Regions from separate parts of the Pseudomonas sp. HN2 genome, predicted to be linked through region 3. Evidence: predicted binding sites of a transcription regulator. Region 3 holds the regulator's gene; each other region holds the start of a gene.
What was found. The regulator FliA, encoded in region 3, starts transcription of late flagellar genes. The targets are predictions, from matches to a motif close to CTAAAGTTTNNNNNNNNNNNGCCGNTAA.
Positions count from the first base shown of each region.

Region 1: the regulator FliA is predicted to act here: its motif matches at 2,470-2,497, upstream of LIS66_RS26130 (methyl-accepting chemotaxis protein).
Region 2: the regulator FliA is predicted to act here: its motif matches at 6,038-6,065, upstream of motA (flagellar motor stator protein MotA).
Region 4: the regulator FliA is predicted to act here: its motif matches at 1,858-1,885, upstream of LIS66_RS20820 (methyl-accepting chemotaxis protein).

Region 1 covers NZ_CP085885.1:5,855,970-5,863,573, reverse strand. The annotation lists gene LIS66_RS26140 (NorM family multidrug efflux MATE transporter) at 1-1,339, opposite strand, end outside; gene LIS66_RS26135 (LysR substrate-binding domain-containing protein) at 1,499-2,419, shown strand; gene LIS66_RS26130 (methyl-accepting chemotaxis protein) at 2,607-4,583, shown strand; gene LIS66_RS26125 (aldose 1-epimerase family protein) at 4,779-5,993, shown strand; gene LIS66_RS26120 (YifB family Mg chelatase-like AAA ATPase) at 5,990-7,483, opposite strand.
Region 2 covers NZ_CP085885.1:574,388-581,991, reverse strand. The annotation lists gene orn (oligoribonuclease) at 373-915, opposite strand; gene rsgA (small ribosomal subunit biogenesis GTPase RsgA) at 1,023-2,054, shown strand; gene LIS66_RS02480 (caspase family protein) at 2,368-3,327, shown strand; gene LIS66_RS02475 (toll/interleukin-1 receptor domain-containing protein) at 3,327-3,812, shown strand; gene motB (flagellar motor protein MotB) at 4,074-5,114, opposite strand; gene motA (flagellar motor stator protein MotA) at 5,118-5,969, opposite strand; gene LIS66_RS02460 (HDOD domain-containing protein) at 6,136-7,604, shown strand, end outside.
Region 3 covers NZ_CP085885.1:1,721,626-1,729,229, forward strand. The annotation lists gene flhA (flagellar biosynthesis protein FlhA) at 203-2,332, shown strand; gene flhF (flagellar biosynthesis protein FlhF) at 2,344-3,684, shown strand; gene fleN (flagellar synthesis regulator FleN) at 3,801-4,631, shown strand; gene fliA (RNA polymerase sigma factor FliA) at 4,628-5,368, shown strand; gene LIS66_RS07585 (chemotaxis response regulator CheY) at 5,536-5,907, shown strand; gene LIS66_RS07590 (protein phosphatase CheZ) at 5,926-6,714, shown strand; gene LIS66_RS07595 (chemotaxis protein CheA) at 6,751-7,604, shown strand, end outside.
Region 4 covers NZ_CP085885.1:4,691,599-4,699,202, forward strand. The annotation lists gene LIS66_RS20810 (IS110 family transposase) at 1-88, opposite strand, end outside; gene LIS66_RS20815 (helicase HerA-like domain-containing protein) at 358-1,842, opposite strand; gene LIS66_RS20820 (methyl-accepting chemotaxis protein) at 2,029-3,918, shown strand; gene LIS66_RS20825 (glycosyltransferase family 4 protein) at 4,207-5,298, shown strand; gene LIS66_RS20830 (DUF2334 domain-containing protein) at 5,303-6,061, shown strand; gene LIS66_RS20835 (lysylphosphatidylglycerol synthase transmembrane domain-containing protein) at 6,058-7,056, shown strand; gene LIS66_RS20840 (hypothetical protein) at 7,040-7,216, opposite strand; gene purU (formyltetrahydrofolate deformylase) at 7,298-7,604, opposite strand, start outside.

The sequences.
Region 1 (7,604 bases), 1.9 Mb from region 3:
GCTGCATCTTCCATTCAAACCCCAGCGTCAGGCTCACTGCCGCGCACGCCAACCCCAGCGCCAGTCCCCACCAGACACCGGTCGGCCCCCAATTGAGGTGGAAAGCCATCCACCACGCCGCCGGCGCGCCGATCAGCCAATAGCAAGCCAGGCCGACCAGGAATGTGGTCTTGGCATCCTTGAGCCCGCGGATACAGCCCATGGCAATCGTCTGCGTGCCGTCGAACAACTCGAACCACGCCGCTACTGCCAGCAGGCTCACCGCCAGACGGATCACCTCGGCAAACGCCGGGTCGTTATGGTCGAGGAACAGGCCGACCAACTGGTTCGGCCACAGCCAGAACACCAGGGCAAAGCCGAGCATCACTACCGCGCCGAAGGCAATGCCGACACGGCCGGACATCCGCGCATCAACCAGTTGCCCGGCGCCATAGTGCTGGCCGACGCGCATGGTGATGGCATAGGACATCCCGGCCGGAACCATGAACGCCACCGAAACGATCTGCAGAGCGATTTGGTGCGCGCCCATTTGCGTGCTGCCCATGGTGCCCATGCACAGTGCAGCGAAAGCGAACAACCCGACCTCCACCGCATAGGTGCCGCCAATCGGCAGGCCCAGGCGCCAGAGTTCTTTCAGGTATTGCCGGTTCGGCCGCGACAGACCGACGCGTAACGGATAAGCGTTATAGGCCGGATGCCGGCGAATGTGCCAGGCCAGCGCCAGTGCCATGCAGTTGGCGACAATCGCCGTGACCAGACCGATGCCGGTCAGACCCAGGTGCGGCAGGCCGAACATGCCGGTGATCAGCGCGTAGTTGAGCAGGAAATTGGCCACCGTGCCGGCGAGGCTGATCACCATCACTGGCGTCGCCCGGCCAATCGCACTGGTGAAACCGCGCAGGGCCATGAAGCTCAGATAACCCGGCAAGGCGAAGGGCAGGGCGATGAGGAATTGCCCGGCGGCGTTGACGTTGGTTTCGGTCTGGCCAAACAGCAGCAACACGGGTTTGAGGTTCCACAACAGCAGCCCGGCGCCGAGCGCCATCAGCCAGGCCAGCCACAGTCCGGCCTGTGTCAGGCGCGCGGCACCGATGATGTCGCCGGCGCCCTGACGGATCGCCACCAGTGTGCCGACCGCTGCAATCACGCCGATGCAGAAAATCGACACGAACGAATAGCTGGCCGCACCGAGGCCGCCACCGGCCAGCGCTTCTGGACTCAAGCGCGCCATCATCAGGGTGTCGGTCAGCACCATCAGCATGTGCGCCAACTGCGAAGCAATCAGCGGCCCCGCCAGCCGCAGAATGGCCCAGAGTTCGGTACGCACAGGATGCCGCATGGTCATCACCACCCAAATATCAAAGGGAACAGAAGAGCGTCGATTCTCGGCGCTTGGCATGCGTTGCACAAAGGGATAAAAAGGATGGGTGGCATGATTAATACTCATCCTGAAACGTCTCGGCCGAACCGGCTGCATCCCGCTACTGGAGCTTTGTGTATGTCCCGACGCCTTCCGCCCCTGTATGCCCTGCGTGCATTCGAAGCGGCAGCGCGACACAGCTCGTTCACCCGCGCGGCGGAAGAATTGTCGATTACCCAGAGCGCGGTCAGTCGGCACATGCGTACCCTCGAAGAACATTTCGCCTGCCGGCTGTTTCATCGCAGCGGCCGCAACTTGCAACTGACCGAATCGGCCCGGCTGCTGTTGCCCGGTATCCGCGAAGGCTTTGCCGCCCTCGAGCGCGCCTGCAACACCTTGCGCGCCGAGGACGACATCCTGCGCATGAAGGCACCCTCAACCCTGACCATGCGTTGGTTGCTGGCGCGGCTGAGCCGCTTCCGCCACTTGCAGCCGGGCAATGAGGTGCAACTGACGAGCGCGTGGATGGACATTGATTCGGTGGATTTCAACAATGAGCCGTTCGATTGCGCCGTGTTGCTCAGCGACGGGCATTTCCCGCCGGACTGGGAGGCGAGCCTGCTGTTTCCCGAAGAATTGATCCCGGTTGGCGCGCCGAACCTTCTCAATGATCAGCCCTGGGACGTGGCGCGCCTGGGCAGCGCCGAACTGTTGCATCCGACCCCGGATCGCCGAGACTGGCGCAGTTGGCTGGAGCGCATGGGGTTATCCGATCAGGTCTCGCTCAAGGGCGGTCAGGTGTTCGACACCCTCGAACTGGGCATGATCGCGGCGGCGCGCGGCTACGGTGTGTCCATGGGTGATTTGCTGATGGTTGCCGAAGACGTCGCGCAAGGGCGCTTGAGTCTGCCGTGGCCGACAGCGGTTGCCAGTGGTCTTGATTATTACCTGGTGTGGCCAAGAACCCGCCCGGGAGGTGAACGTTTGCGCCGCCTCAGCGACTTTCTTCAGAGCGAAGTCCGCGCCATGCAACTCCCGGCAGTGACACGCTTGAGCTGAAACGTTCGAGCCGGCACAATGCCACCACTGCGCCATACCCACGCAATGCGCTCAAGTATTCGGTTTTACCGCCGACTACGAGCATGTGGAACCGTCGTGCCGGTTTCGCGCTACCCCCATTATTAGAATATTTTCCGGGCAATTACCGCGATCAAGGAGGATTCGGTGGCTCGGCCAGGAGCTGTTCATGTCTCAACCTCGTGCTCGGATCGCCTCGCAGTTGGGCCTTGCCCTCGCTGTAATACTGGCGATAGTCATCAGCGGCAGTACGGTGTTCGCCTTGCGTTCGCTGGATTCCGCCAACCTCGCCACCCGTGAAGAGCATCTGGCCAGTGAGGCCCGGCTGCTGGCCGATCAACTGAGTACCTTCCACGGTACGCTGCGCGAAAGCACCCTGCGCTTGAGCGGTCTGTTCGAAAAACGCTTCGGCAGTGGCCTGAGTGTGCACCCCGATCAGCCAGTGACCGTGGCCGGCGTGCAGACCCCGGGCCTGCACCTGGGCAACGAGGTGCTGAACAACAACTTCAAGGAAGTTGACGAGTTCAAGCAGATGACCGCCGGCGTGGCCACGGTATTCGTGCGCAGCGGCGAAGACTTCATTCGCGTCAGCACCAACGTCAGCAAGCAGGACGGCACCCGTGCCATCGGCACCGTGCTCGATCATGCCAACCCGGCCTACGCAAAGTTGATGGCAGGGCAGAGTTATGTCGGCCGCTCGCTGTTGTTCGAGCGCTACTACATGTCGCAGTACACCCCGGTGCGCGACGCGGGCGGCAAGATCATCGCCGTGCTGTACGTCGGCTTCGACTACACCGACGCGCAGAACGCGCAGTTCGCCAATCTCAAGCGCTTCCGCATCGGCCAGACCGGCTCGCTGGCCCTGCTCGACGAGCAGAACAAATGGCTGGTGCCGATTGCCGGCGTAGAAGCGCTGGATCAAGCCGTGCCGACCATCAATAACCTGGTGAAAACCCCGGGCAAGGGCGAGTTCTGGAGCGACAAGGGAGAAGACTTCTACAGCATCGCCGTGCCGTTTGAAGGTGGCCCGTGGTCGGTGGTCGCGAGCATGCCGAAAGCCGAGATCCGCGCGGTGACCTGGAGCGTCGGTACGCAACTGGCGATCGGCAGCCTGCTGGCGATGTTGCTCGCGGTCGGTTCCGTGGTCTGGCTGTTGCGCAGCAAGCTTGCGCCACTGGGCGATCTGGTGCGTCAGGCCGAGGCCTTGGGTGCCGGTGATCTGAGCGTGCGTCTGAACGTATCGAGCCACGACGAAATCGGTCAGCTGTCCCGCGCGTTCAACCAGATGAGCCAGGCGCTGTCGACCATGGTCGAGCACATCCGCCGCGCCTCGGAAGAGGTCAACAGTCGCGCGCAGGCATTGTCCGGTTTGTCCGGTGGTGCTTATGAAGGCATGGAGCAGCAGTCGGGCGAAATCACCAGCATGGCCGGCGCGGTGGAAGAGTTCAGTGCGACGTCGCTGAACATCGCTGACAACATGGGCGCGACTCAGCGCCTGGCACAGGAAAACGCCCAGCAAACACAGATTGGTCGCAGCTCGATGGAAGAAGCGTCGTCGTCGCTGGAGCAGATTGCCGGTGCGCTGAACAGCACCGCCACGGTGATCAACACCCTCGGCCAGCGCTCCCAGGAAATCGGCGGCATTGTTGGCGTGATCACTTCGATCGCCGAGCAGACCAACCTGTTGGCGCTCAACGCTGCGATCGAAGCCGCCCGTGCCGGTGAACAGGGCCGCGGTTTTGCCGTGGTGGCGGACGAAGTGCGCAGCCTCGCCTCGCGTACCCGTCAGGCCACCGACGAAATCTCCAGCATGATTCACAGCATCCAGCAGGAGACCGGCAACGCGATCAGCACCATGGAGCAGGGCAATGTGCTGATGCAGGAAGGCCTGTCGCGTAACGCCAATGTCGCTTCGGCACTGGCACGGATCGATGAGCAGAGCCGTTCGGCAGGCCAGCAGTTTGCTGCTATCACCACCGCCACTCAGGAGCAAAGCAGCACCGCGACGTTGCTGAGCAGCAATCTGCAGAGCATTGCCATGGCCAACAGTGAGCAGCGTGAGGTGGTTTCCAACCTGGCCATCACCGCTAAAGAGCTGGAGAAACTGGCGGCGGATCTGCGATCCGAGGTTGATCGCTTCCGTTGATGTGTCTTTGAAATTGCCATCGCGAGCAGGCTCGCTCCCACAGTTTTCGGTGTGACTCACAAATGTTGTGAAAGCCCGATGTCCCTGTGGGAGCGAGCCTGCTCGCGAATGCTTTTCTCCAACAGCTTCTTTGCACTTGCTGAAACGTTTCCGCAGCGCTATAAAAATGGCACAACTCCAATAAAGGCTGCTGCCATGACTCCGCTCAAACTCCTCGTCGCTCTCGGCGCATTCTCTGCCGCTTCCCACGCCATGGCCTGGGACTATGTCCTGCTCGACGCCAACACCCCGGCAAAAAACTGGACGATCACCAGTGAACAGCTCGGTGTAAAAACCACCAAGCCGTTTTCCGTGACCCTGCGCACCCTGCACGGCGGTCGTCAGGAGGGCGTCAGCATCGTCGATATCGATAACGGCACGATGAAGCTTTCGGTGGTGCCGACCCGTGGCATGAACGTGTTGCAAGCCTCGGTGGGCGACGTGCGCATGGGCTGGGATTCGCCGGTCAAGGACGTGGTCAACCCGGCGTTCATCGAGCTCAACGGTCGCGGTGGCCTGGGCTGGCTGGAAGGCTTCAATGAACTGGTCACCCGTTGCGGTTACGAGTGGGTAGGCCATCCCGGCATGGACAACGGCGAACTGCTGACCCTGCATGGTCGCGCCGCCAATATCCCGGCCAGCACCGTCACTCTGCACATCGATGAAAAACCGCCGTATGCCATCACGCTGCGTGGCGAGCTGAAAGAGCAGGCATTCAAGAAAGTCGATTTCTCGGTAGCAACCGAACTGGTCACCGAACCGGGCAGCGCAAGCTTCGTCCTCAACGATACCCTGACCAATAACGGCGACTATGCGAAGGAATATCAGGCGCTGTATCACAGCAATTTCAGTACGCCGTTTCTTGAGCAGGGCGCGAAGTTTGCTGCGCCGGTGAAGCAGGTATCGCCGTTCAACGACAAGGCCAAGGGTGATCTGCCCGACTGGCAGACGTACCGCGCACCGACCAGGGACTACGACGAAACGGTCTACAACGTTGTGCCATATGCGGACGCGAAGGGCGATACCCTGACCGTGCTGCACAACAAGGCCGGTAGCCTCGGCGTGGCGGTTGGCTTCAATACCCAGCAGTTGCCAGTGTTCTCGCTGTGGAAAAACACCGACACCCAAGGGCAGGGCTACGTCACCGGGCTGGAGCCTGGGACGAGTTTTTCCTATAACCGTCGCTATCAGCGGCCGTTGAATCTGGTGCCGACCATTGCGCCGAAAGAACACAAACAGTTCCAGATCAGCTACAGCCTGCTGGCCGATAAAGCTGCGGTGGATAACGCCCTGAAGCGTGTGACCGATATTCAGGCCGGGCGCGACACCGAAGTGCGCCAGACACCGCTGGTTGATCTGACTGAGCATTAAGGTGTCGCCGGCCGGTATTGCAGTGCCTCCGCCAGATGCTCGCGGGTAATCGCATCGGCCTGCTCAAGATCCGCCAGTGTGCGCGCGACCTTGAGCAGGCGATGCGCCGAGCGCAGCGACAGGATCAGTCGCTCGCAGGCCCCTTCCAGCCATCTCTCATCGGCTGTGGATAACTTGCAGTGACGCTTCAACCCCGGCAGATCGAGAAACGCATTGGCGCAGCCTTGGCGTTTTTGCTGGCGCTCCCGCGCTTCGGCCACCAACGCCGCAGCGCTGGCGCTGTCCTCCCCGGGCTTGGCTGCCGGATTCAATGCTGTTGCTTCACGCGCCACGGTCAGGTGCAGATCGATACGATCCAGCAGCGGCCCCGACAATTTGTTGCGATAGCGCTGCACCATGTCCGGTGTGCACGAGCATTTGCCGCTCGGTTCGCCAAGATATCCACAGGGACACGGATTCATCGCTGCCACCAGCTGAAAGCGCGCCGGGAAACGCACGCGATCCTTGGCCCGAGCGATGACGATATGCCCGGACTCCAAGGGCTCGCGGAGCACCTCGAGAACCTTGCGATCAAACTCCGGCAATTCATCGAGAAACAGCACGCCGTGATGGGCCAGGGTGATTTCACCAGGTTGCGGTTTTGAACTGCCACCGACCAGTGCCGGCCCGGAAGCGGAGTGGTGCGGTTGGCGAAAGGGGCGCTGCGGCCAGTGAGTCAGAGGCACACCGCTGGCGACCGATTGAATCGCTGCCACTTCCAGCGCTTCGCACTCGGAAAGCGGCGGCAGCAATCCCGGCAGACGACTGGCCAGCAGCGTCTTGCCGGTTCCTGGAGGCCCGCTGAACAACAAATTGTGCGCCCCCGCGGCGGCAATAAGCAGCGCACGTTTGGCGGCTGTTTGCCCTTGCACCTCGTTAAGGTCGGGATAGGGCTTGGCGGCATGCATCAATCCGTCGGAAACGTAAGGTTCGACCGGCGTATGCCCATTGAAGTGGGCCACCGCTTCCAGCAAGTGATCGACCGCAAACACCTTCAGCCCCGAGGCCAAACACGCCTCTTCCGCATTCGCCCGCGGCACCACCAGCGCCCGCCCGGCCTTGCGCGCCGCCAATGCCGCTGGCAGCACGCCACGCACCGGCCGCACCGCACCGGACAATGCCAACTCACCCAGACATTCGACATCGTCCAGCGTCAGACACGGCACTTGCACACTGGCCGACAGGATCCCCAAGGCAATCGCCAGATCGAAGCGCCCGCCATCCTTGGGCAGATCCGCCGGCGCCAGATTCAAAGTGATCCGCCGCGCCGGAAACTGCAACCCGGAGTTGATGATCGCGCTGCGTACCCGATCCTTGCTCTCCTTCACCGCCGCCTCGGGCAGTCCGACCATGGTCAGGGAGGGCAGACCGTTTGCCAGATGAACTTCGACAGTGACGGCGGGAGCATCCACGCCAATCTGGGCGCGACTGTGGACGATGGAGAGGGACATGGTCGTTCCTTGAGCTGAATCGGGGTCCGCTTCCTGCGGGTTTTTTAAGGGTAGTTGGGAGAACGAATGCAGGTGGCACGGACGCGAGGCTAAACCTTCACTGGATGTTGCCAAGGTGCCC
Region 2 (7,604 bases), 1.1 Mb from region 3:
CCATCACCTGAAAGTGTTAATAAAACAGACGAACGCAGGCACCCCTCATTCAAGAGACATCCTGATTGAAAAACTTCAAAGGTCTGACCTTACGCAAACACACAGTAACAAACTTCCAGACACAAGCTTACACTTCCAGAGCGAGAACAATTCACCGCCAGACCCAATGTCAGTATGGAAACAACAGATAAATACATGACATGCAACTTCCAAACAGTTGCAGCACTAACGCCGGCATAAACAGCGTTGAAAGGTCAGCGGCTGTCATTGCAACAGATGCCGCCGATCAGGGTGAACGCCTTCAGATCGTTTCGCGCAGGGGCGCCACGCTCCAATGCAGGAGCCACCTGTGGCAGCTCCTGCACAACACCATCAGAACTTGATGAAATGCTTACGGTAATGCTGCAACTCGGCGATGGATTCGCGAATGTCGTCCAGCGCCAGGTGCGTGCTGCCCTTCTTGAAGCTGTCACGCACGTCCGGCGCCCAGCGCGCGGCCAGTTCCTTGAGTGTGGAAACGTCGAGGTTGCGATAGTGGAAGTAGCTTTCCAGCGCCTTCATGTGGGTGTAAAGGAAACGACGGTCCTGGCAGATGCTGTTGCCGCAGATCGGCGACTTGCCCTTCGGCACCCATTGTTCCAGGAAGGCGATGGTTTCGGCTTCGGCCTCGGCCATGCTGATGCGGCTATCGCGCACACGCTGGGTCAGGCCGGAGTTGCCGTGAGTGCGGGTGTTCCACTCATCCATGCGCGCAAGGACTTCGTCGCTGTGATGGATGGCGATTACCGGACCTTCAGCCAATGTGTTCAGCTCACTGTCGGTGACGATGGTAGCCATTTCGATGATCACGTCGTTGTCCGGGTCCAGACCGGTCATCTCCAGGTCGATCCAGATCAGGTTCTGCGGGTTTTGCATATTCGGGCTCCTAGGCAATGCTGCGCAGTTTAGCCTAGGCCGGTGGCCGGGCGTGCTAAACTCGCGGCCGTTTTACCTAATCGCTGCATTCTTCAGACGGAACACCCATGGCCAAACGCCAACTCAATCGTCGTCAAAACTGGCGCATCGAAAAGATTCAGGGCGAGCGCGCCGCACGCGCCGCCAAACGCGAGTCCTCGGCGGTCGAAGCCCTCGAGGGCGGCGACCTCGGCCCTGAGCAACACGGTCTGGTGATCGCTCACTTCGGTGTACAGGTCGAAGTCGAGGCCGTTGACGGCGAACTCGCCGGTCAAGTGTTCCGCTGTCACTTGCGCGCCAACCTGCCGGCGCTGGTCACTGGCGACAAAGTCGTCTGGCGCGCCGGCAACCAAGGCATCGGCGTGATCGTCGCGCAACTGCCGCGCAGCACCGAACTGTGCCGCCCGGACAGCCGTGGTCAGCTCAAGCCGGTTGCCGCCAACGTCGACATGATCGTCATCGTCTTCGCGCCGCTGCCCGAGCCCCACGCCAACCTGATCGACCGCTATCTGGTTGCCGCCGAACATGCCGGCATCCGCCCGCTTCTGCTGCTGAACAAATTCGACCTGATCGACGAGCAGAACGCCCCGGCGCTCAACGCGTTGCTGGCGGTGTATCGCACGCTGGGTTACCCGGTGCTGGAAGTTTCGGCGCACCACGGCGACGGCATGGAACAGCTGCAAAAGCAGCTCGACGGGCGCATCAGCGTATTCGTCGGCCAGTCCGGCGTCGGCAAGTCGTCGCTGGTCAACAGCCTGCTGCCGGAAGTCGAAACCCGTGTCGGGCCGTTGTCCGAGCTGTCCGGACAGGGCACGCACACCACCACCACCGCGCGTCTGTTCCACTTCCCCGGCGGCGGCGAACTGATCGACTCCCCGGGCATCCGCGAATTCGGTCTCGGCCACGTCAGCCGCGCCGATGTCGAAGCCGGTTTCATCGAGTTCGACGACCTGCTCGGCACCTGCCGCTTCCGCGACTGCAAGCACGACCGCGAACCGGGTTGCGCGCTGCTCAAGGCGCTCGAAGACGGCCGCATCCAGCAGCAGCGCATGAACAGCTACCGCTCGATCATCGCCAGCCTGCCTGAAAACGGCTATTAAACAGCCGCGCCGGCAACCCCGCGCCATGGGTTGCCGGTTGTCGGATCGCATCTGACACAATCACTCCCTCCTTAAACATCAGCCCTGTCTGTAGGCTTTTGCGCGCCTGCCTGCAGGACCTTTCTGTTTTGCCGCTTGGACCTTGTAGGTCTTTGCCAGCGGCCTACATTCGTTTCCTCCTTCGCTTACTGCGATCCAAGAGGAATCCAATGCAAAGCTGTCATTCATTCATCAGCCAATCGTCTCGCATCGCCCACGTGTGCAATCCCCCCAGAATCGTCAGCACGAACAGCCTGCACACGGTGGTGTAACCATGCGCAAGGCACTGTTTATCGGCATCAATGACTATGCGCATATCTGCGGGTTGAGCGGCTGTTGCAACGACGCCATGGCCATGGCGTCGGTACTCAAAACCAACGCCAATGGCGACCCCAATTTCAAGAATGTCGTGTTGACGTCCGCTGAGGACTATCTGAGCCGGGAGAAAATCGAGGACCAGATCCGCGAGTTGTTTTCCGGCGACAGCAACGTCGCTCTGCTGTACTTCGGCGGCCATGGTGATTTCGACGCCGACAGCGATGAAGGCATGCTGATCCCCCAGGATTACCGTACCCCCAAGGACGGCATCCGCATCAGCGACATTCTCAACTGGGCGGACAAAGCCACGCGGATCAAAAACAAAGTGATCATCCTCGACTGCTGCCAGAGCGGCTCGGCCGGCGAAGTGCGAGCCTTGCGCAGCGAGAGCAGCATGGTCGGCGAAGGCATGAGCATTCTCACCGCTTGCAAAAAAACCGAGCCGGCCATGGAGGGCGCGCAGCATGGCGTATTCACCGGCCTGCTCCTGCAAGCGCTGCATGGCGGCGCGGCGAACATCCTCGGCAAGATCACCCCCGGCAGCCTGTATTCCTTCGTGGACAACGCCCTCGGCGCCTGGGAACAGCGTCCGGTGTTCAAGACCAATGTGTCGCAGTTCATTTCCCTGCGCGAAGTCTCGCCGCTGATCCCCAAGGACATCCTGCGCAAATTGCCGGACTGGTTCGCCGAAGCCGAATCGGTGTTCCCGCTCGACCCCAGCTATGAGCCGACTGAAAAGGCGTTCGTGCCCGAGCATGGCGAGGTCTTCGCCCAGTTGCAGAAGTGCAACCGCCACAGCCTGATCGAACCGGTCGACGCCGAGCACATGTATTACGCCGCCATTCACTCGACCGGCTGCCGCCTGACGGCACTCGGCGCCTATTACCGCGAACTCGCCCTCAAAGGACACTTCTGATGCCCGTCTTTATCAGCTACCGCCATATGGATCGCGCTCATGCGATTGCCATCAACACCCGCCTGACTCAGGCGAAGATCAGGACTTACCTGGACGTGCTCGATCCGGAATCGCAGACCACCGACGACATCACCGAGGTCATCACCCGCAACATCACCGAATGCACGCATTTGCTGGCGGTGGTGTCGGAGAGGACAGCGCTGTCGTGGTGGGTGCCATTTGAGATTGGCGAGGCCACGATCAGCAACCGGCGGATCTGTACGTTCAAGACCGGGCCGGCGGAGCTGCCGATCTATCTGGACAAGTGGCCGAAGCTGAGTACCGCTAGCGATCTGGATTTCTTTATCGAGGCGTATCGGGATGAGGTGTCGAACCAGCGCTCGATGACGCTGGACTCGATCAGCGAGTCGGTGAAAGGGGCCTACAAGCGCGATGCAGAGATGTTTCATGAACAGTTGAAGAATCGGATTCGTCGTGGGTTCTAGAATGTAGTCACTTTCGAAAGGCCCCTCACCCTAGCCTTCTCCCGGAGGGAGAGGGGACTGACCGAGGTGAATGTTCCAAGTACGCCGACCTGAAATACTGAGTCGAACTCGAATTCGAAAAGCACACAAATCGGCTCCCTTTCCCCCTCGCCCGTTTGGGGGAGAGGGCTGGGGTGAGGGGGTTGCTCTTGGCAACGCACCAAATACAAAGCCGAAAATCAGCCCAAAAAAAACCGACATCACTGTCGGTTTCTTTTTCAATCATTGCTTCGGCGCTGGCGCAGCCCCACCCGGCTCAGCCGGCTTCGGCGCGGCGTCATCGAACAGATTCAAGCGTTCGCGCAACTCGTGAGCCGGCACTGGCTGCTTGTCCGCCGGCAATGCGTTCGGATCAACCGGGGCTGCCGGAGCAGCACCGTTCTGCCCCTGATCCGCCGGTTTCGCCGCCTCAGGACCCTGCGCACCTTCAATCGCCGCCTGGGCTTTTTTGGTCAGCACGACAATGTCGATCCGGCGGTTCACCGGGTTGAACGGGTTTTCCCGGTCGAACAATGCCGACGAGGCATAACCCACCACACGCGCCACTTGCGCATCCGGATAGCTGCCGGCGACCAAGGCACGACGAGCCGCGTTGGCACGGTTGGCCGAGAGTTCCCAGTTGCCGTAATCGCCAGTGCCGATGTATGGCTTGGCGTCGGTGTGGCCACTGATGCTGATCTTGTTCGGCACCGCTTTGATGGTGTCGGCCATGGCCAGCAGGATGTCTTCGAAGTACGGTTTCAGGCGCGCGGAACCGGAGTCGAACATCGGCCGGTTCTCAGCGTCCATGATCTGGATGCGCAAGCCGTTCGGCGTGATTTCGAAGAGGATCTGATCCTTGAATTTCTGCAGTTGCGGGTTCTCGTCGACCTTGTTCTGCAGTTCTTGCAGCAGCAGCTCGAGACGCTCCTTCTCGACCTGTTCGGCCATGCCTTCCACCTGTTCGGTGTCGACCGTGACCTTGTCAGGCTGCGGCTGCGACTTCACTTCCGGGTTGAGGGTATTTTCCGGCGCCAGGGTCGGCGTGCCACCGAGATCGATGATGTACGGCGTGCCGCTTTCGGAGAAGCCGACCGGGTCCTTGAAATAACCGGCGATGGCGATCTTCTGTTCCGGTGTAGCGGTGGACAGCAGCCACAGCACCAGAAAGAACGCCATCATCGCCGTGGCAAAGTCGGCAAAGGCGATTTTCCACGCCCCGCCGTGGTGCCCGGCGGCAATGCGCTTGACGCGCTTGACGATGATCGGCTGATTATTTTCCATAACTTAACGACCGCGAACCGCTTGTTCCAGCTCGGCAAAGCTTGGACGGTGCGCCGGGTACAGAACCTTGCGGCCGAACTCGACCGCCAGCGACGGCGGCATGCCGGATGCCGAAGCCACCAGCGAGGCCTTGATGGCTTCGTAGACGTTCAGCTCTTCCTTGGCATCGTGGGCCAGGGAATGCGCCAGCGGGCCGAAGAAACCGTACGCCGCGAGAATACCGAAGAAGGTACCGACCAGTGCCGCACCCACGTGCAGACCGATCGACGCCTGGTCGCCCTCGCCCAGCGAGGCCATGGTCACCACAATACCGAGTACCGCCGCGACGATACCGAAACCGGGCATGCCGTCGGCGATGCCGTTGACCGCGTGCGATGGGTGTTCGAGGTCTTCCTTGAGGCTGTACAGCTCCATGTCGAACAGGCCTTCCAGTTCATGCGGGGCCATGTTGCCGGAGGACATGATGCGCAGGTAATCGCAGACGAACGCGGTCATGCGTTCATCCTTGAGCACGGCAGGGTACTTGGCGAAGATCGGGCTCGCGGCGGCATCTTCGATGTCGCCCTCGATAGCCATCATGCCTTCGCGGCGGCTCTTGTTGAGGATCTCGTAGATCAGCCCGAGCACTTCCAGGTAGAAGGTGTGGGTGAAGCGCGAACCGAACATGCTCAGGGATTTCTTGAGCACGTGCATCGTCATGTAACCGGGGTTGGCCTGGAGGAAAGCGCCGAGGGCCGCACCGCCGATGATCATCACCTCGAAGGGCTGGATCAGGGCGGCAATCTTGCCGTGGGAGAGCACGTATCCGCCGAGCACGCTCGCGAATACGACGATGATGCCGATAATTTTAGCCATAGGTAGAAGGTACTTGTTTAAGTCGGGTTCAAGGTCATATTCGGAAGTTAAAAAATCTCTTCTTCTACTTATCGGCAAAACTGCGCCAGACTATAGCCAGTTCAGGCGAAAAGCCAATTTAGCCCATGCCGGGCGCGTCTACAGTCAGTGAAGATCTCGTCCAGACATGGCTAATGAAACGAACATTCCATCGGTAAAACCGACCACCCTCCAGGCGTGGGTCAAGCTGCTCGACAGCGTCCGCCTGCCCGTGCCGCAAGAGGCTCACGACAAAGTCTGCCGGGCAATCCGCGACAACCGCAGCTCGCTGCGCGACATCGCCGACCTGATGCAGGACAGCCCGGCGCTGGCCTTGAGCATCATCCGTGAGGCCAATCGTCACACCCACGGCACGATGGCTGCGCCGGCGGAAAATCTTGAGGTGGCAATCAATCGCCTGGGCCTGGCCCGTACCGAAGAACTGCTCGCGCGCCTGCCCGCCGAAGCGCACATGCAGATCCCCAAGGCCCTGCGCCAATTGCAGTTGATCAGCCAGCATGCGACGCAACAGGCCAACGGTTTTTTCGCCAGTCGCCTGGCACGGCTGTGGCAGGACATTCATTGGGGCAGCCTGTTGTTCCTCTCGCCGCTGTGGCCGTTGGCGCTGACCTATCCCCAGTTGCTCGAAGAGTGGGAATTGCGGGTGATCCACAAGGGCGAATCGGCACGTGTGGTTGAAAAACAGTTGTTCGGCGTGCGCCTGTTGAAGATTGCCGAGGCCTTGGTGCATGCCTGGCACCTGCCGATCTGGGTCGAGCAAGGCTACAAATTGCTGCTCAGCGAACAACGCGAACTGGTCAAAGTGCTGCGCATCGCCCGTGACAGCGAACACCCGCTGCGCCAGCAGAACCGCCTCGACGATGACCCGACGCTACGGCGCTGGCTCAACCAACCGGCGAATACCGTGCTGCTGGCCAACGGCCTGGCGCTGTCGGCGCAACAGGCCTGGGACAGTCCGCACAGCAAACGCTGGCAGTACCTGACCAGCCTGTACCTGCAAATCTCGATGGACGAAGTGCAGCAGCAGTTGCACCAGCAAGCGGCGAACAGCGCACGTCAGCATGCAATGCCCGATCTGTGGCACCCGGCAGTTTCGCTGATCTGGCCGTGGGGCAGCCGTCGTTTGCCTGCCGGAATGCTGCCGGCAGCGGCACCGAATGTCGAAGATTTGAGCCATTGGCGTCGGCAATGCGCCGAACTGCTCGCCGAGCCCAGTCGCTTCACCAATGCGATGAGCCTGACCGTCGCTGCCCGCGAGGCACTGGTGGCCAGCGGCATGCGCCGGGTGATGATTCTGATGGCTGATCGCACACACTCGACTCTGCGCGTACACCAGACCGCCGGTTTGCCGAAAGACGCGGCGGCGCTGAGTTTTGTCGTCAGCCAGAGCAAGGTCCTGCAACGCCTGCTCGCGCAGCAGGCGCAGGTGCGCATCACGCCGGAGAACAACGCGCAGTTCTCTGCCTTGTTACCCGCGAGCCTGCGCACACTGTTTCGCGGTGAGCATCTGTTCCTGCGGTCACTGGTCAACAACGGCCGGGTGATCATGATCGTCGTCGCCGATCAGGGCGGCGGCCCGTTTGCCGACATCACCGT
Region 3 (7,604 bases):
GAGCCTGCTCGCGATAGCGGTCTGTCTGATGTAAATGCATTGACTGAAAAGTCCTCATCGCGAGCAGGCTCACTCCTACAGTGGTCGCGTTCACCACCCTGTCTGTTTCAACCAATCGCGAAAGTTGGAAAGCTTCTTGCAGTAGCCGCCCTGCGCCCGTTCGGGGCGTCAAAAGTTTGCTTTAAAGGAACGGGGAAAACCGGTGGATCGCACTCAGTTATTCAATACAGCACGCACCAACGTTGCCGACCTCAGTCGAGGCAATCTGGGCGTGCCGTTGTTGCTGCTGGTCATGCTGGCGATGATGATGTTGCCGGTGCCGCCGTTCCTGCTCGACGTCTTCTTTACCTTCAACATTGCCCTGTCGATCGTCGTCCTGCTGGTCTGCGTATATGCGCTGCGGCCGCTGGATTTCGCGGTGTTCCCGACCATTCTGCTGGTGGCGACGCTGCTGCGCCTGGCGTTGAACGTGGCCTCGACGCGGGTGGTGATGCTCCACGGTCAGGACGGCCACGCCGCGGCCGGTAAGGTGATTCAGGCCTTCGGTGAGGTGGTGATCGGCGGTAACTACGTGGTCGGTATCGTGGTCTTCGCGATCCTGATGATCATCAACTTCGTCGTGGTGACCAAGGGTGCCGGGCGGATTTCCGAGGTGAGCGCGCGTTTCACCCTCGATGCGATGCCCGGCAAACAAATGGCGATCGACGCCGACCTCAACGCCGGCCTGATCGACCAGAACCAGGCCAAGGCGCGCCGTCAGGAAGTTGCCCAGGAGGCGGAGTTCTATGGCTCGATGGACGGTGCCAGCAAGTTCGTCCGCGGTGACGCCATCGCCGGTTTGCTGATTCTGTTCATCAACCTCATCGGCGGCATGGCCGTTGGCATCTTCCAGCACGGCATGAGCTTCGGCGACGCCGGCCGGGTTTACGCGTTGTTGACCATCGGTGACGGTTTGGTGGCGCAATTGCCATCACTGTTGTTATCGACAGCGGCGGCGATCATGGTGACCCGTGCTTCCGGCTCGGAAGACATGGGCAAGCAGATCAACCGCCAGATGTTCGCCTCGCCGAAAGCGCTGGCCGTGGCCGCTGGTTTGATGGCGGTGATGGGCCTGGTGCCGGGCATGCCGCACTTCTCCTTCCTGACCATGGCAGCGCTGGCCGCGGGCGGCGCGTACCTGTTCTGGAAGAAGCAGAACGTCGCCAAGGTCGTGGCGCTGGAAGAGGTCAAGCGTCAGCAGGAGCTGCTGCCGTCGCCGGCTCGCGCCATGGAAACCAAAGAACTGGGCTGGGACGACGTCACGCCGATCGACATGATCGGTCTGGAAGTCGGCTATCGCCTGATCCCGTTGGTGGACCGCAATCAGGGTGGGCAATTGCTCGCGCGGATCAAGGGCGTGCGCAAGAAGCTCTCGCAGGACCTGGGCTTCCTGATGCCGACCGTGCACATCCGCGACAACCTCGATCTGGCGCCGAGCGCTTACCGCCTGACCCTGATGGGAGTGATTCTCGCCGAGGCCGAGATCTACCCGGATCGCGAACTGGCGATCAACCCCGGCCAGGTCTACGGCTCGCTCAACGGTATCAACGCCAAAGATCCGGCTTTCGGCCTTGAGGCGGTGTGGATCGAAATCAGCCAGCGCGCCCAGGCGCAATCGCTCGGTTACACCGTGGTTGACGCCAGCACCGTGGTCGCCACGCACTTGAACCAGATTCTGTACAAGCACTCCAGCGAGTTGATCGGCCACGAAGAAGTGCAGCAACTCATGCAATTGCTGGCCAAGAGCTCGCCGAAACTGGCTGAGGAGCTGGTGCCGGGCGTGGTTTCGCTGTCGCAGTTGCTCAAGGTCCTGCAAGCGCTGCTCTCCGAACACGTGCCGGTGCGCGACATTCGCAGCATCGCCGAAGCGATCGCTAACAACGCCGCCAAGAGTCAAGATACCGCCGCTCTGGTCGCCGCTGTGCGGGTCGGCGTATCCCGCGCCATCGTCCAAAGCATTGTAGGCACTGAGTCCGAGCTGCCTGTGATCACATTGGAACCAAGGTTGGAACAGATATTGCTCAATAGTCTGCAGAAGGCAGGACAAGGCTCGGAAGAGGGCGTTCTGCTGGAGCCAAGCATGGCCGAGAAGCTGCAACGTTCGTTGATCGAAGCGGCCCAGCGGCAGGAAATGCAAGGCCAACCGGTGATCCTGCTGGTAGCAGGCCCGATTCGCGCGATGCTCTCGCGCTTCGGCCGCCTCGCAGTCCCTGGGCTGCATGTGCTGGCCTACCAGGAAGTACCGGACAACAAGCAAGTGACCATCGTTGCGACAGTAGGGCCCAACGGCTGAGGTAGTGGTTTATGCAAGTTAAGCGTTTTTTCGCCGCCGATATGCGTCAGGCCATGAAGCTGGTTCGCGATGAGCTGGGCGCTGATGCCGCCATCATCGGCAACCGCCGCATCGCCGGCGGCGTCGAGTTGACGGCGGCACTGGATTACAAGTTGTCGGCGCTGGCGCCGCGGGTTCCGAACATGGAGCTCGAAGACGAACTGCGCAAGACCCAGTCGCGCATCGTCACCGCCCAGGCCGAACTGAGCCTGCGTGGCGAAGCCGACGGCAACACCAATCAGCAATTGTTCGCCGGGCTGCCATTGACCGCAGGCCTGCCGCTGACCGCTGCCGAGCCGCTGAGCGAGCCGACCTACGCTGCCCCGGCGCGTCCGGCCGCAGCGCCTGCGCAGGCCTCGGCGGGTGTCGATCCGCGTGCGCTGGATTCGATGCGTTTTGAATTGAATAGCCTGCGCGAGCTGATGGAAGTGCAGCTCGGCACCCTGGCCTGGAATCAGCTGCAAGGCAGCCGTCCGGCTCAGGCCAATCTGTATCGCCGTTTGCAGCGCATCGGCCTGTCGGGCCCGCTGTCGCGTGATCTGTTGGCGCTGATCACCGATATCGAAGAGCCGCGTCAGGCCTGGCGCATGCTGCTCGCGCATCTGGCGCGGATGATTGCCGTACCGGAAGTCGAGCCGCTGGAAGAGGGCGGTGTGATTGCCATGGTCGGCCCGGCCGGCATGGGCAAGACCACCACGCTGGCCAAGCTTGCCGCGCGTTATGTGCTCAAGTACGGCGCGCAGAACGTTGCGCTGGTGAGCATGGACAGCTTCCGCATCGGCGCGCAGGAACAACTGAAAACCCTCGGGCGCATTCTCAACGTGCCGGTGACCCACGTCGATCCGGGCCAGTCGCTGGTTCAGGCATTGGATCCACTGCTACGCAAACGCGTGGTTTTGATCGATACTGCCGGGCTGCAAGCCAGTGATCCGGCGTTGCGCATGCAGCTTGAGAGTCTGGCCGGGCGTGGCATTCGCTCGAAAAATTATCTGGTACTGGCAACCACCAGCCAGAAACAGGTTCTAACCGCCGCTTATCACAGTTACAAGCGTTGCGGGCTGGCCGGTTGCATCCTGACTAAACTGGATGAAACGGCCAGTCTCGGCGAAGTGTTGAGCCTGGCGATCAGTCATGAATTGCCGGTCGCGTACCTGACCGATGGCCCACGGATTCCGGATGATCTGCATCTGCCGCGCCGTCATCAACTGGTCAGCCGCGCCGTCAGCGTGCAAATGCAGGAAGAACCCAGCGAAGAAGCCATGGCTGACATGTTCGCTGATATCTATCACAGCCCGACCAAGCAGGTTGGCTGAGGTAATCATGAACAGTTTTTGTACCTACATCGATGGTCTGCCACGCATTGTTCCGATCGGGAACGCGCAGCCAGTAATGTGGCCTCCGTCTATGCAAGACAAGGTAAAGAAATAACATGGGCAGCATGCATCCCGTACAGGTGATCGCGGTGACCGGCGGCAAAGGTGGCGTCGGCAAGACTAACGTGTCAGTGAACTTGTCGCTGGCGCTGGCAGAGCTTGGCCGTCGGGTCATGCTGCTGGACGCCGACCTGGGCCTGGCCAACGTCGACGTTCTGCTGGGGCTGACGCCCAAGCGCACACTGGCTGACGTGATCGAAGGCCGTTGCGAATTGCGCGACGTGCTGTTGCAGGGCCCGGGCGGGATTCGCATCGTGCCGGCGGCCTCCGGCACGCAGAGCATGGTGCACCTGAGCCCGGCGCAACACGCCGGCCTGATCCAGGCGTTCAGCGACATCGGCGACAATCTCGACGTGCTGGTGATCGACACCGCTGCGGGTATTGGTGACTCGGTAGTCAGTTTCGTTCGCGCCGCGCAAGAGGTGTTGCTGGTGGTCTGCGACGAGCCGACTTCGATCACCGACGCTTACGCGCTGATCAAGTTGCTCAATCGCGACTACGGCATGAACCGCTTCCGCGTGCTGGCCAACATGGCGCAGAGCCCGCAGGAAGGGCGCAACCTGTTCGCCAAGTTGACCAAGGTCACGGATCGCTTCCTCGACGTCGCCCTACAATACGTCGGCGCCGTGCCGTACGACGAAAGCGTGCGCAAGGCGGTGCAGAAGCAGCGCGCCGTCTACGAAGCCTTTCCCCGTTCCAAGTGCGCGCTGGCCTTCAAGGCCATCGCCCAGAAGGTCGACACCTGGCCGCTGCCCGCCAACCCGCGCGGTCATCTGGAATTTTTCGTCGAGCGTCTCGTGCAGCAAACCGCAGGGCCTGTGATATGACCGCCAGTGGCATGAATCTTTACAAAAAGTCGGCGCGTGACGCGCAATACGAATTGATCGAGCGCTACGCGCCACTGGTCAAGCGCATTGCCTATCACTTGCTGGCACGCCTGCCGGCCAGCGTGCAGGTCGAAGACCTGATCCAGGCCGGGATGATCGGTTTGCTCGAAGTGTCGACCAAATACGACGCCAGCAAAGGCGCCAGTTTCGAAACGTACGCGGGCATTCGAATCCGCGGCGCGATGCTCGACGAAGTGCGCAAAGGGGACTGGGCGCCACGCTCGGTTCACCGCAATACCCGGATGGTCAGCGACGCAATTCGCTCGATTGAAGCTAAAACCGGCCGTGACGCTAAAGATCACGAGGTTGCGGCCGAACTCCAATTGAGTCTCGACGATTACTACGGGATTCTGAATGACACCTTGGGCAGTCGCCTGTTCAGTTTCGACGACCTGTTGCAGGACGGCGAACACGAAGGGCTGCACGAGGATGGCGCCAGTGCGCATATGGAGCCGTCACGCGATCTGGAAGATGAACGCTTCCAGGCGGCGCTGGCGGACGCGATTGCCAATTTGCCGGAGCGTGAGCGACTGGTGTTGGCGCTGTACTACGACGAAGAGCTGAACCTCAAGGAAATCGGTGAGGTCCTTGGCGTCAGTGAATCGCGGGTCAGCCAGTTACACAGCCAGTGCGCGGCCCGCTTGCGGGGGCGTTTGGGGGAGTGGCGAGCGCGCTGAAGGCAGTGTGGGGACACTGCGAAACGAGGCTGGTGCGGTGATGAGCGGCGCCGGTCTCGATCCGTTGTGCTCCAGACAAACTTTAAGTGCTGCGCCGATTGATTGAAGTGGCGCGTCCAGGTGCTGGGCGCGTTTAAGACTGCTTGGAGGTCGAATTGAACAAAGACATGAAAATCCTCATCGTTGATGACTTCTCAACGATGCGGCGGATCATCAAGAACCTGCTGCGCGATCTTGGGTTCACCAACACCGTCGAGGCCGACGATGGCACCACTGCCATTCCGGTGCTCAACAGCGGCAGCATCGACTTTCTGGTAACGGACTGGAACATGCCGGGCATGACCGGTATCGACCTGCTGCGTCACGTGCGTGCCGATGAAAAACTCAAGCACCTCCCGGTGTTGATGGTGACTGCCGAAGCCAAGCGCGAGCAGATCATCGAGGCCGCACAGGCCGGTGTGAACGGTTACGTGGTCAAACCTTTCACGGCTCAAGCGTTGAAAGACAAAATCGAGAAGATTTTCGAACGCATCGGCTGATGAATGCGCGGGGGAGCTATGGAGCATAACGAATCTTCACAGGGCGATTTTGAATCGACCCTGAAAAAACACGCGGTCGAACTGGTCGAAAGCCTTGAAAAAGGCAGGTTCGGCGACGCGGTGCAACTGATCCATGAGCTCAATCAGACCCGTGACCGCGGCCTGTATCAGGAAGTGGGCAAGCTCACACGTGAACTGCACAGTGCGATCGTCAATTTCCAGATCGATCCGCACATGCCGCAGGCCGAGGAAGTGTCGCAAATCACCGACGCGACCGAACGCCTGGGCTACGTGGTCAAGCTGACGGAAGCCGCGGCCAACCGCACCATGGATCTGGTGGAAAGCGCCACGCCGGTGGTCAACAGTCTGGCTGATGAAGCGCAGACGTTGAGTGCCGATTGGGGTCGCTTCATGCGTCGCGAGGTCGGGGCTGAAGAGTTCCGCGAACTGGCGCGCCGGGTCGACGGTTTTCTGTCACGCAGCAGCACGGACAACCGTGCGGTGTCGAGCAATCTCAACGACATCCTGCTGGCTCAGGATTACCAGGACCTCACCGGTCAGGTGATCAAGCGCGTGACCCAACTGGTCACCGAAGTCGAAAGCAATCTGCTCAAACTCGTGCTCATGGCCAGTCAGGTCGACCGCTTCGCGGGCATCGAACATGACCGCGCCGCAATGCTCGCCGAAAAAGATCCACAAAAACATCTCTCGCAGGGTGAAGGTCCGCAGATTCATGCCGATAAACGAGAAGACGTTGTGTCCGGTCAGGACGATGTGGACGATTTGCTATCCAGCCTTGGATTTTGAAGTTAGGTTTTTAGACCTGTTAGGAGCACCCCATTAATGAGCTTCGGCGCCGATGAAGAGATCCTTCAGGATTTCCTGGTTGAGGCCGGCGAGATTCTTGAGCAACTGTCCGAACAACTGGTCGAGCTGGAAAGCCGCCCGGATGATGCAGATCTGCTCAATGCAATTTTTCGCGGTTTCCACACTGTAAAAGGGGGCGCCGGCTTCCTTCAGCTCAATGAGCTGGTGGAGTGCTGTCACATCGCCGAAAACGTGTTCGACATCCTCCGTAAGGGTGAGCGTCGCGTTGATGCAGAACTGATGGACGTTGTGCTCGAAGCACTGGACGCGGTGAACAGCATGTTCAGCGAAGTCCGTGAGCGCGCACCGATCACCGCCGCCACGCCGGAACTGCTGGCCGCGCTGGCGCGTCTGGCCGAGCCGCAATCGGCGGATGAAGCCGTGGCCGCACCGGTGGAAGTGGTCGAAGAACCGGTCGCCGAAAGCGCATCGGAAGACATCACCGACAACGAATTCGAACAACTGCTGGACTCGCTGAATGCCGTCAAGGCGCAAGCCGAGGCCCCGGCCGCTCCTGTGGCATCCGCGCCGGTTGCCGACACGGCGGCCAGCGATGAAATCACCGACGCCGAATTTGAATCGCTGCTCGATCAACTGCACGGCAAAGGCCAGTTCGCTGTCGATGCAGTCGCTCCGGCGCCAGCAGCAGCGGCTCCGGCCGCGCCTGCTGCGGGCGACAGCTCGGACATCACCGACGACGAATTCGAAGCGCTGCTCGATCAGTTGCACGGCAAGGGCAACTTCGCCGTAGACGCGCTGGAATCGGCGATCGCTTCGGCGCCGGCAGCCCCTGCTGCACCGGCCGCCGCTGCGGCCGGTAGCGACCTGAT
Region 4 (7,604 bases), 3.0 Mb from region 3:
TGGCCTTGGTTTTGTGCTTGCCGTTGGGCAGGTGTGTAGCGATATCAAAGGTGTTCTTTGCGATGTCGACGCCAACGAAACCAGACATGATCGTTTCTCCACTTGTTCCCTGTTGCGATCATCACTTCACTCTGTCCAACCTTGCGAATGCGGGCTCTCGCCGGAGGCGGGCCCAAGATACCGTGCGAACTGTACGAGTGAGTGTGGAGGGCTGGAGCACGATCTACGTCACAGGCAAAAAGCCTAAGGAGCTGCGCGGCTTCCAAGTCCCTCCCTCGATGATCAGTCGAGAACTATCGCTCCTGGCGGAGCGCTAGTCGAGATACAAGGAGCTGCCGAAGGCTGCGATCTTTGCTTTTAGCGGCGCTTGCTGCCGCCGAGCAGCGACCCCATCAACCCGCGCACCAACTGCTTGCCGAGGTTATTGGCCGCCTGGCGCATCGCCGATTTCAGCGCCTGCCCTGCCGCCGTGCCGAGGAATTCGCCCGCGCGATCAGCGAGGCTTGGCTCTTCAGCCTGTTTACCTGCAGGCGTTTCGGCCTCAGGCGCCAGCCCTTTGCGGCCCATCAGGATTTCATAGGCCGACTCACGATCGATCGGCTTGTCATAGCGACCCCTGAACGGCGAGCCGGCGATCAGCATGGTGCGTTCGGTTTCGGTCAACGGCCCGATCCGCGATTGCGGCGGCGCCACCAGCACGCGCTGGACCATTTCCGGCGTGCCCTTGTCGGTCAACGTGCCCACCAGCGCCTCGCCAATGCCCAGTTCGGTCAGCACCGACAGGCTGTCGAACGCCGGATTCGGCCGGAAACCGTCCGCCACGGCGCGCAGGGATTTCTGCTCTTTCGCGGTAAATGCGCGCAGACCATGCTGAATGCGCAAGCCCAACTGCGCCAGCACATCGTCCGGCAGATCCGCCGGCGATTGGGTGACAAAGTAAACCCCCACACCTTTGGATCGGATCAAACGCACCACTTGCTCCAGACGCTCCTGCAAAGCCTTGGGCGTGTCGCCGAAGAGCAAATGCGCCTCGTCGAAAAACAGCGCCAGCAGCGGCTTTTCGGCGTCGCCGCGTTCGGGCAGTTGCTCGAACAACTCGGCCAGCAGCCACAGCAGGAACGTTGCGTAAACCTTCGGCGCCTCGTGCACCAGCCGGCTGGCGTCGAGCAGATGGATGCGGCCACGGCCATCCGCCCCCGGTTGCAGAATGTCCTCGAGTTGCAGCGCCGGCTCACCGAACAGCGCTTCGGCGCCCTGCTGTTCCAGCGTCGCCAAGCGGCGTAACAGTGCCTGGCTGGAACCGGTGGTCATCAGCGCCGCGTCTTCGCCGAGCAACTGCGGGTTGTCCTTGAGGTGATTGAGCAGCGCTTTCAGATCCTTGAGATCCAGCAGCAACAGCCCTTCGCGATCCGCCACTTTGAAGGCCGCGTAAAGCGCCGACTGCTGACTGTCGGTCAGCTCGAGCAGGCTGCCGATCAGCAACGGGCCCATTTCGCTCAGGGTGGTGCGCAGCGGATGACCGGATTCACCGTGGATGTCCCACAGCGTGACGGGATAAGCCTGAGGCGTGTGACCGAGCCACGGCATGCCGGCAATGCGCTCGGCCACTTTGCCCTGCGGGTTGCCAGCGGCGCCGAGGCCGCACAGGTCGCCCTTGATGTCGGCGGCGAACACCGCCACGCCAGCATCGCTGAACGCTTCGGCCAGGCGCTGCAACGTCACGGTTTTACCGGTGCCGGTGGCGCCGGCGATCAGTCCGTGGCGGTTGGCCAGGCGCATGGCCTGAGCAATGGGTTGCGCGGCCGGATCAGCGCCGATAACGAGTTGCAAGGAGTCAGGCATTTTCTCACCCAATGGTTAATCTTTGATGACACATGGCCGATACATAAATTGGACAGACCCGTCAGAAATTCGGGTCGGACATTTCCCTAAGGAGAGCCGGAAATTTCAGTTTTTCAACCTTGCCCATAGTGCGCGCCCCTATCAAAGCACGCCCAGGACATTAAGACCTTAGCGGAACCCCAAGCCATGAACAAAAACCTGCGCTTCAGCCATAAGATTTTGCTTGCCGCCGCCCTCATCGTCATTGCCGCTTTCGCCTCGTTCACGTTGTACAACGATTGGCTGCAGCGCAATGCGATCCGCGATGATCTCAATAACTACCTCAATGAAATGGGCGAGGTCACTGCCGGCAATATCCAGACCTGGCTCAGCGGGCGCATCTTGCTGATCGAGAACGCCGCGCAGAACATCGCCATCAACCCGGAACCTGCCACGGTCGCCAGTCTGCTGGAGCAGAAAAGCCTGACCTCGACGTTCATGGCCACCTACCTGGGCGATGCCACCGGGCATTTCACCATCCGCCCGGACGTGAAGATGCCGGACGGTTTCGATCCGCGCGTACGCCCTTGGTATAAAGGTGCCGAAAGCAGCAGTACGTCGACCCTGACCGAACCCTACATCGATGCCGCCACCGGCCAGTTGATCATCTCCATCGCCACCGCGTCGAAAAAGGCCGGGCAGAGCGTCGGCGTGGTCGGCGGCGATCTCAGCCTGCAATCGCTGGTCGATACCCTCGCCGCGCGGGATTTCGACGGGATGGGCTATGTGTTCCTGGTCAGCGCCGACGGCAAGATCCTCGTCCACCCGGACAAGGCTCTGGTGATGAAATCGCTCAAGGAAGCCTACCCGCAGGACACCCCGCGCATCAGCAGCGACTTCAGTGAAGTGACGGTGGATGGCAAAACCCGCATTGTCACGTTCGCTCCGATCAAAGGCCTGCCGTCGGTGAACTGGTACATCGGTCTGTCGATCGACAAGGATCAGGCCTACGCGATGCTCAGCGAATTCCGCACCTCGGCGGTGATCGCGACCATTATTGCCGTGGCGATCATCATTGCCCTGCTCGGCATGCTCATCCGTCTGCTGATCCAGCCGCTGCACGTGATGACCCGCGCCATGGAAGACATCGCCGACGGTGAAGGTGACCTGACCAAACGTCTGAACATCGTCAATAACGATGAATTCGGCATTCTCGGCACCGCGTTCAACCGTTTCGTCGAGCGTATTCACGGCTCGATCCGCGAAGTGTCCTCAGCCACCGGCCAGGTCAATGAGGTTGCCCTGCGCGTCGTTGCTGCGTCGAACTCGTCGATGTACAACTCCGACCAGCAAGCCTCGCGCACCAGCAGCGTCGCTGCCGCGATCAATCAGCTCGGCGCCGCCGCGCAGGAAATTGCCCGCAATGCCGCGCAAGCTTCGAATCAGGCCAGTGACGCACGGGGTCTGGCCGAGGATGGCCAGCAAGTGGTCGAGCGCAGCATCAAGGCGATGAATCAATTGTCGAGCATGCTCAGCGCGTCGAGCACCAACATCGAGTCGCTGAACAGCAAGACCGTCAACATCGGTCAGATTCTCGAAGTGATCACCAGCATTTCCCAGCAGACCAACCTGCTCGCGCTCAACGCTGCCATCGAGGCGGCACGTGCGGGTGAGGCAGGTCGCGGCTTTGCGGTGGTGGCCGACGAAGTGCGCAACCTCGCGCACCGCACTCAGGAATCGGCGCAACAGGTGCAGACCATGATCGAGGAGCTGCAGGTCGGCGCCCGGGAATCGGTGAGCACCATGAGCGACAGTCAGCGCCACAGCCAGGACAGCGTGGAGATCGCCAATCTCGCCGGCGAACGCCTGAACAGCGTGACCTTGCGCATTGGTGAGATCGACGGGATGAACCAGTCGGTGGCGACCGCGACTGAAGAGCAGACTGCGGTGGTCGAGTCGATCAACGTCGACATTACCGAGATCAATACACTGAACCAGGAAGGCGTGGAAAACCTGCAGGCGACCTTGCGCGCGTGCTCGGATCTGGAGCAGCAGGCTTCGCGTCTCAAGCAACTGGTGGGCAGCTTCCGCATTTAAGATCAAAAGCCTAACCCCCTCACCCCAGCCCTCCGGAAACGTCGGACCGCCCCCAAGGGGGCGAGGGGGAAAGGGAGCAGATCTTCAAGCTTTTCAATGCCTGTGTTCGACCGGATATCGCAGGACATCGCAACAATCCCAAACACCCCGATCAATTCCCTCTCCCTCCGGGAGAGGGCTAGGGTGAGGGGCGCGCAATCCCGACCGAACATCTATTCTGGATAACGGTCAACCAAGGGAGAACAACACAGCGGAGGGTTGCTCACCGTGCATATCGCCGACATCACCATGTTCTACGCCCCGGCCAGCGGAGGCGTGCGTACTTACCTGGATGCCAAACACCGTCGCCTCGGCGACCGCAACGCCATTCGTCACAGCCTGCTGATCCCCGGCGCACGACTGGGTGAACATGACGGCATTTACACGGTTCCAGCGCCCGCCCTGCCCTTCGGCAAAGGCTATCGCTTCCCGCTGCGCCTGGCGCCGTGGCGCAATGTCTTGCAGGATTTGCAGCCGGACCTGATCGAAGTCGGCGATCCCTACCTCACCGCGTGGGCGGCGCTGGATGCCCGGCGGCAGCTGGATGTGCCGGTGATCGGCTTTTATCACTCGGATCTACCGCTGCTGGCGGGCAATCGCATGGGCCATTGGGTCACGCCGAATGTCGAGGCCTACGTCACCCGTCTCTATGGCAATTTCGACCGGGTGCTTGCGCCGAGCCAGGTCATGGCCGACAAGCTCACCGGGCTTGGCGTGCGCAATGTTCATGTGCAGCCGCTCGGCGTCGATCTGCACACCTTCCATCCTGACGCCCGCGACCCCGGCCTGCGTGCCGAACTGGGCATTGCCGAAGACACCCGCCTGCTGATCTTCGCCGGGCGCGGTTCCAAGGAAAAAAACCTGCCGGTGCTGCTCAAGTGCATGCAACGCCTAGGCCCGCGCTATCACCTGCTGCTGGTCGGCTCGTCGATGCCCGCTGCGGTGCCGGACAACGTCAGCGTCATCGACGAGTTCTGCCCGGCGCCAAAAGTCGCGCGGCTGATGGCCAGCGCCGATGCGCTGCTGCATGCCGGTGATCAGGAAACCTTCGGGCTGGTCATCCTTGAAGCCATGGCTTGCGGCATTCCCGTGGTGGCCGTCGCCGCCGGAGCGTTTGAAGAAATCGTCAACGATTCCTGCGGCCTGCTCTGCGCGCCGAACAATCCGCAAGCCATGGCCAATGCTGTGCGCGAACTGTTCAGTCGTGGCTGTGATCGACTCGGCCGCCAGGCACGCCAACATGTCGAGCGGCACTACGCTTGGGATACCGTGGTCGACAGCCTGCTCAGCCACTACCACGCGGTGCTTGGCCATACGCTGCCACGGGTGGCCAATGGCTGAGCAAATGAAAACGGTTTGTCTGGTGTTGCATGATGTGGCGCCCTCGACCTGGGCGGATTACCAGCCCTTCGTCGAGGCCGTCGATGCGTTGGGCAATGTACCGATGACGTGGCTGGTGGTCCCGGATTTCCATCGCCACGATGCCCTCGATGCCAACCCGGCGTTTCGGCAAGTGCTCGATGCCAGGGTTGCCAGAGGCGATGAACTGGCGCTGCACGGTTACTACCACGACGATCAGGAACCCATGCCGAACACCCCGCGCGACTGGTTCATGCGTCGGGTCTACACCCATGAAGGCGAGTTCTATCGCCTGTCCCGCGAAGCCGCCCTCGCCCGCCTGCACGCCGGGCTGGAAATTTTTCAGCGCTACGACTGGCCAGTGCACGGCTTCGTCGCCCCGGCCTGGCTGATGAGCGCCGGCACCCGCCAAGCCTTGCGTCAACTGCCGCTCAGCTACACCAGCGATCCCCAGCATCTTTATCGCTTGCCCGACTTCAGCGCTATCGATGCACCCGGACTGGTGTGGAGTGCGCGTAGCGCGTGGCGGCGCGGATTGTCGAAAATCGTCAGCGACCAACGTCAACAGCGCTGGCGCGAGGCACCAGTGATTCGCCTCGGCCTGCATCCCGTCGACATGCGCCATCGTTTCTCTCGAGATTATTGGTTACGCACACTGGAACGCCTGCTGGCAGACGGACGCGTGCCGCTGACCAAGATCGACTGGCTCGCCCGACAGTACGGTCAACTGGAACGCGCAGCATGAAGCGCAGCCTGTTGTTGCTGATCGGCCTGCTCGCCGCGGTGCTGATACCGGTGCTGCTTGGCGGCGGCGAAACCTGGGCACGCCTGCGCAGTTTTCCGCTGAACTGGCTGTTGATCATGTTCGGCATGATCCTGCTGTGCTGGGGCATCAATACCCTGCGCCTGCGGTTGTTGCTGGGCGATCAGCGTGAAAAGGTCGCGCCGTTGAAAAGTCTTGGCGTGGTGATGGCGGCCGAGTTCGCCTACTGCGCTACGCCCGGGGGCAGCGGCGGGCCGCTGACCATCATGGCCTTGCTGGCCCGTTGCGGCGTGCGTCCGGCGCGGGGCAGCGCGGTGTTTGCCATGGACCAGCTCAGCGATCTGCTTTTCTTCCTCTGCGCGCTGAGCGGAATTCTGATTTACGCGCTGTTCCAGCACCTGAGCGATCGCCTCGAGTGGCTACTGACGGTCAGCGCCGTGTCGCTGTTCGGCGGCTTGTGCAGTTGCGTATTGATTGCGCGCTATCACCGGGCGTTGATTCGCCTGAGCGGCCGGCTGTTGGCGGGGATGAACGTTACGGCGCGCACTCGCCGCCGCTGGGCGCGCAAGTTGCTGCACTTTCTCGCGGCCTTTACCGATACCTTGAAGTTGCCCTGGCAGACGCTTGTCCAGGTGTTCGCCCTGACCTGCGTGCACTGGCTGCTGCGCTACAGCGTGCTGTATCTGGCCTTGCGCGGGCTCGGTGCCGACTTGCAGTGGGCATGGAGTTTTCTGGTGCAGATGCTCTCGCTGGGCGCCGGCCAGTTCAGTCTGTTACCCGGCGGCGCAGGAGCGGCGGAATTGACCTCGGCCGCGCTGCTCGCGCCGATGGTGGGCAAATCCACCGCAGCGGCGGCGATCCTGATCTGGCGCGTAGTGACGTATTACTTCTATCTGCTGGTCGGCGGCCCGGTGTTCGTGTTGATGCTGGGCAAGCCGTTGCTGAAGAAGCTGATGAACGTCAGGCAGGCTTCTTAAGTTCGTCGTGCTCTTGCTGCAGCTGCTCCCATAACTCGGCGGCGCCGGGGAATTCGGTGCCGTCCTCGGGGCTCATGTCGTCGGGGTCGTAGCGACTGAGGCAACCATCACCAAGGGTGGCAGGTGCTTTGGAGGTGGCTTTGTCCAGTGGATCGCTCATGGCTTTTTCTCGGGCTCAAATGACAAGGGCCTGAGCGATTCAACGCCCAGGCCCTTGGTTTTTCAAGCAGGTCGTGTGCTATCAGAACACGACCGTCTTGTTGCCGTGCACCAGCACACGGTCTTCGAGGTGATAACGCAGGCCGCGGGCCAGCACCATCTTCTCGACGTCACGGCCGAAACGCACCATGTCTTCGATGCTGTCGCTGTGGCTGACACGCACCACGTCCTGCTCGATGATCGGGCCGGCGTCCAGCTCTTCGGTCACGTAGTGGCAGGTCGCGCCGATCAGCTTGACGCCGCGCAGGGACGCCTGGTGGTACGGCTTGGCGCCGACAAACGAAGGCAGGAAGCTGTGGTGAATGTTGATGACCTTGTGCGCATATTCG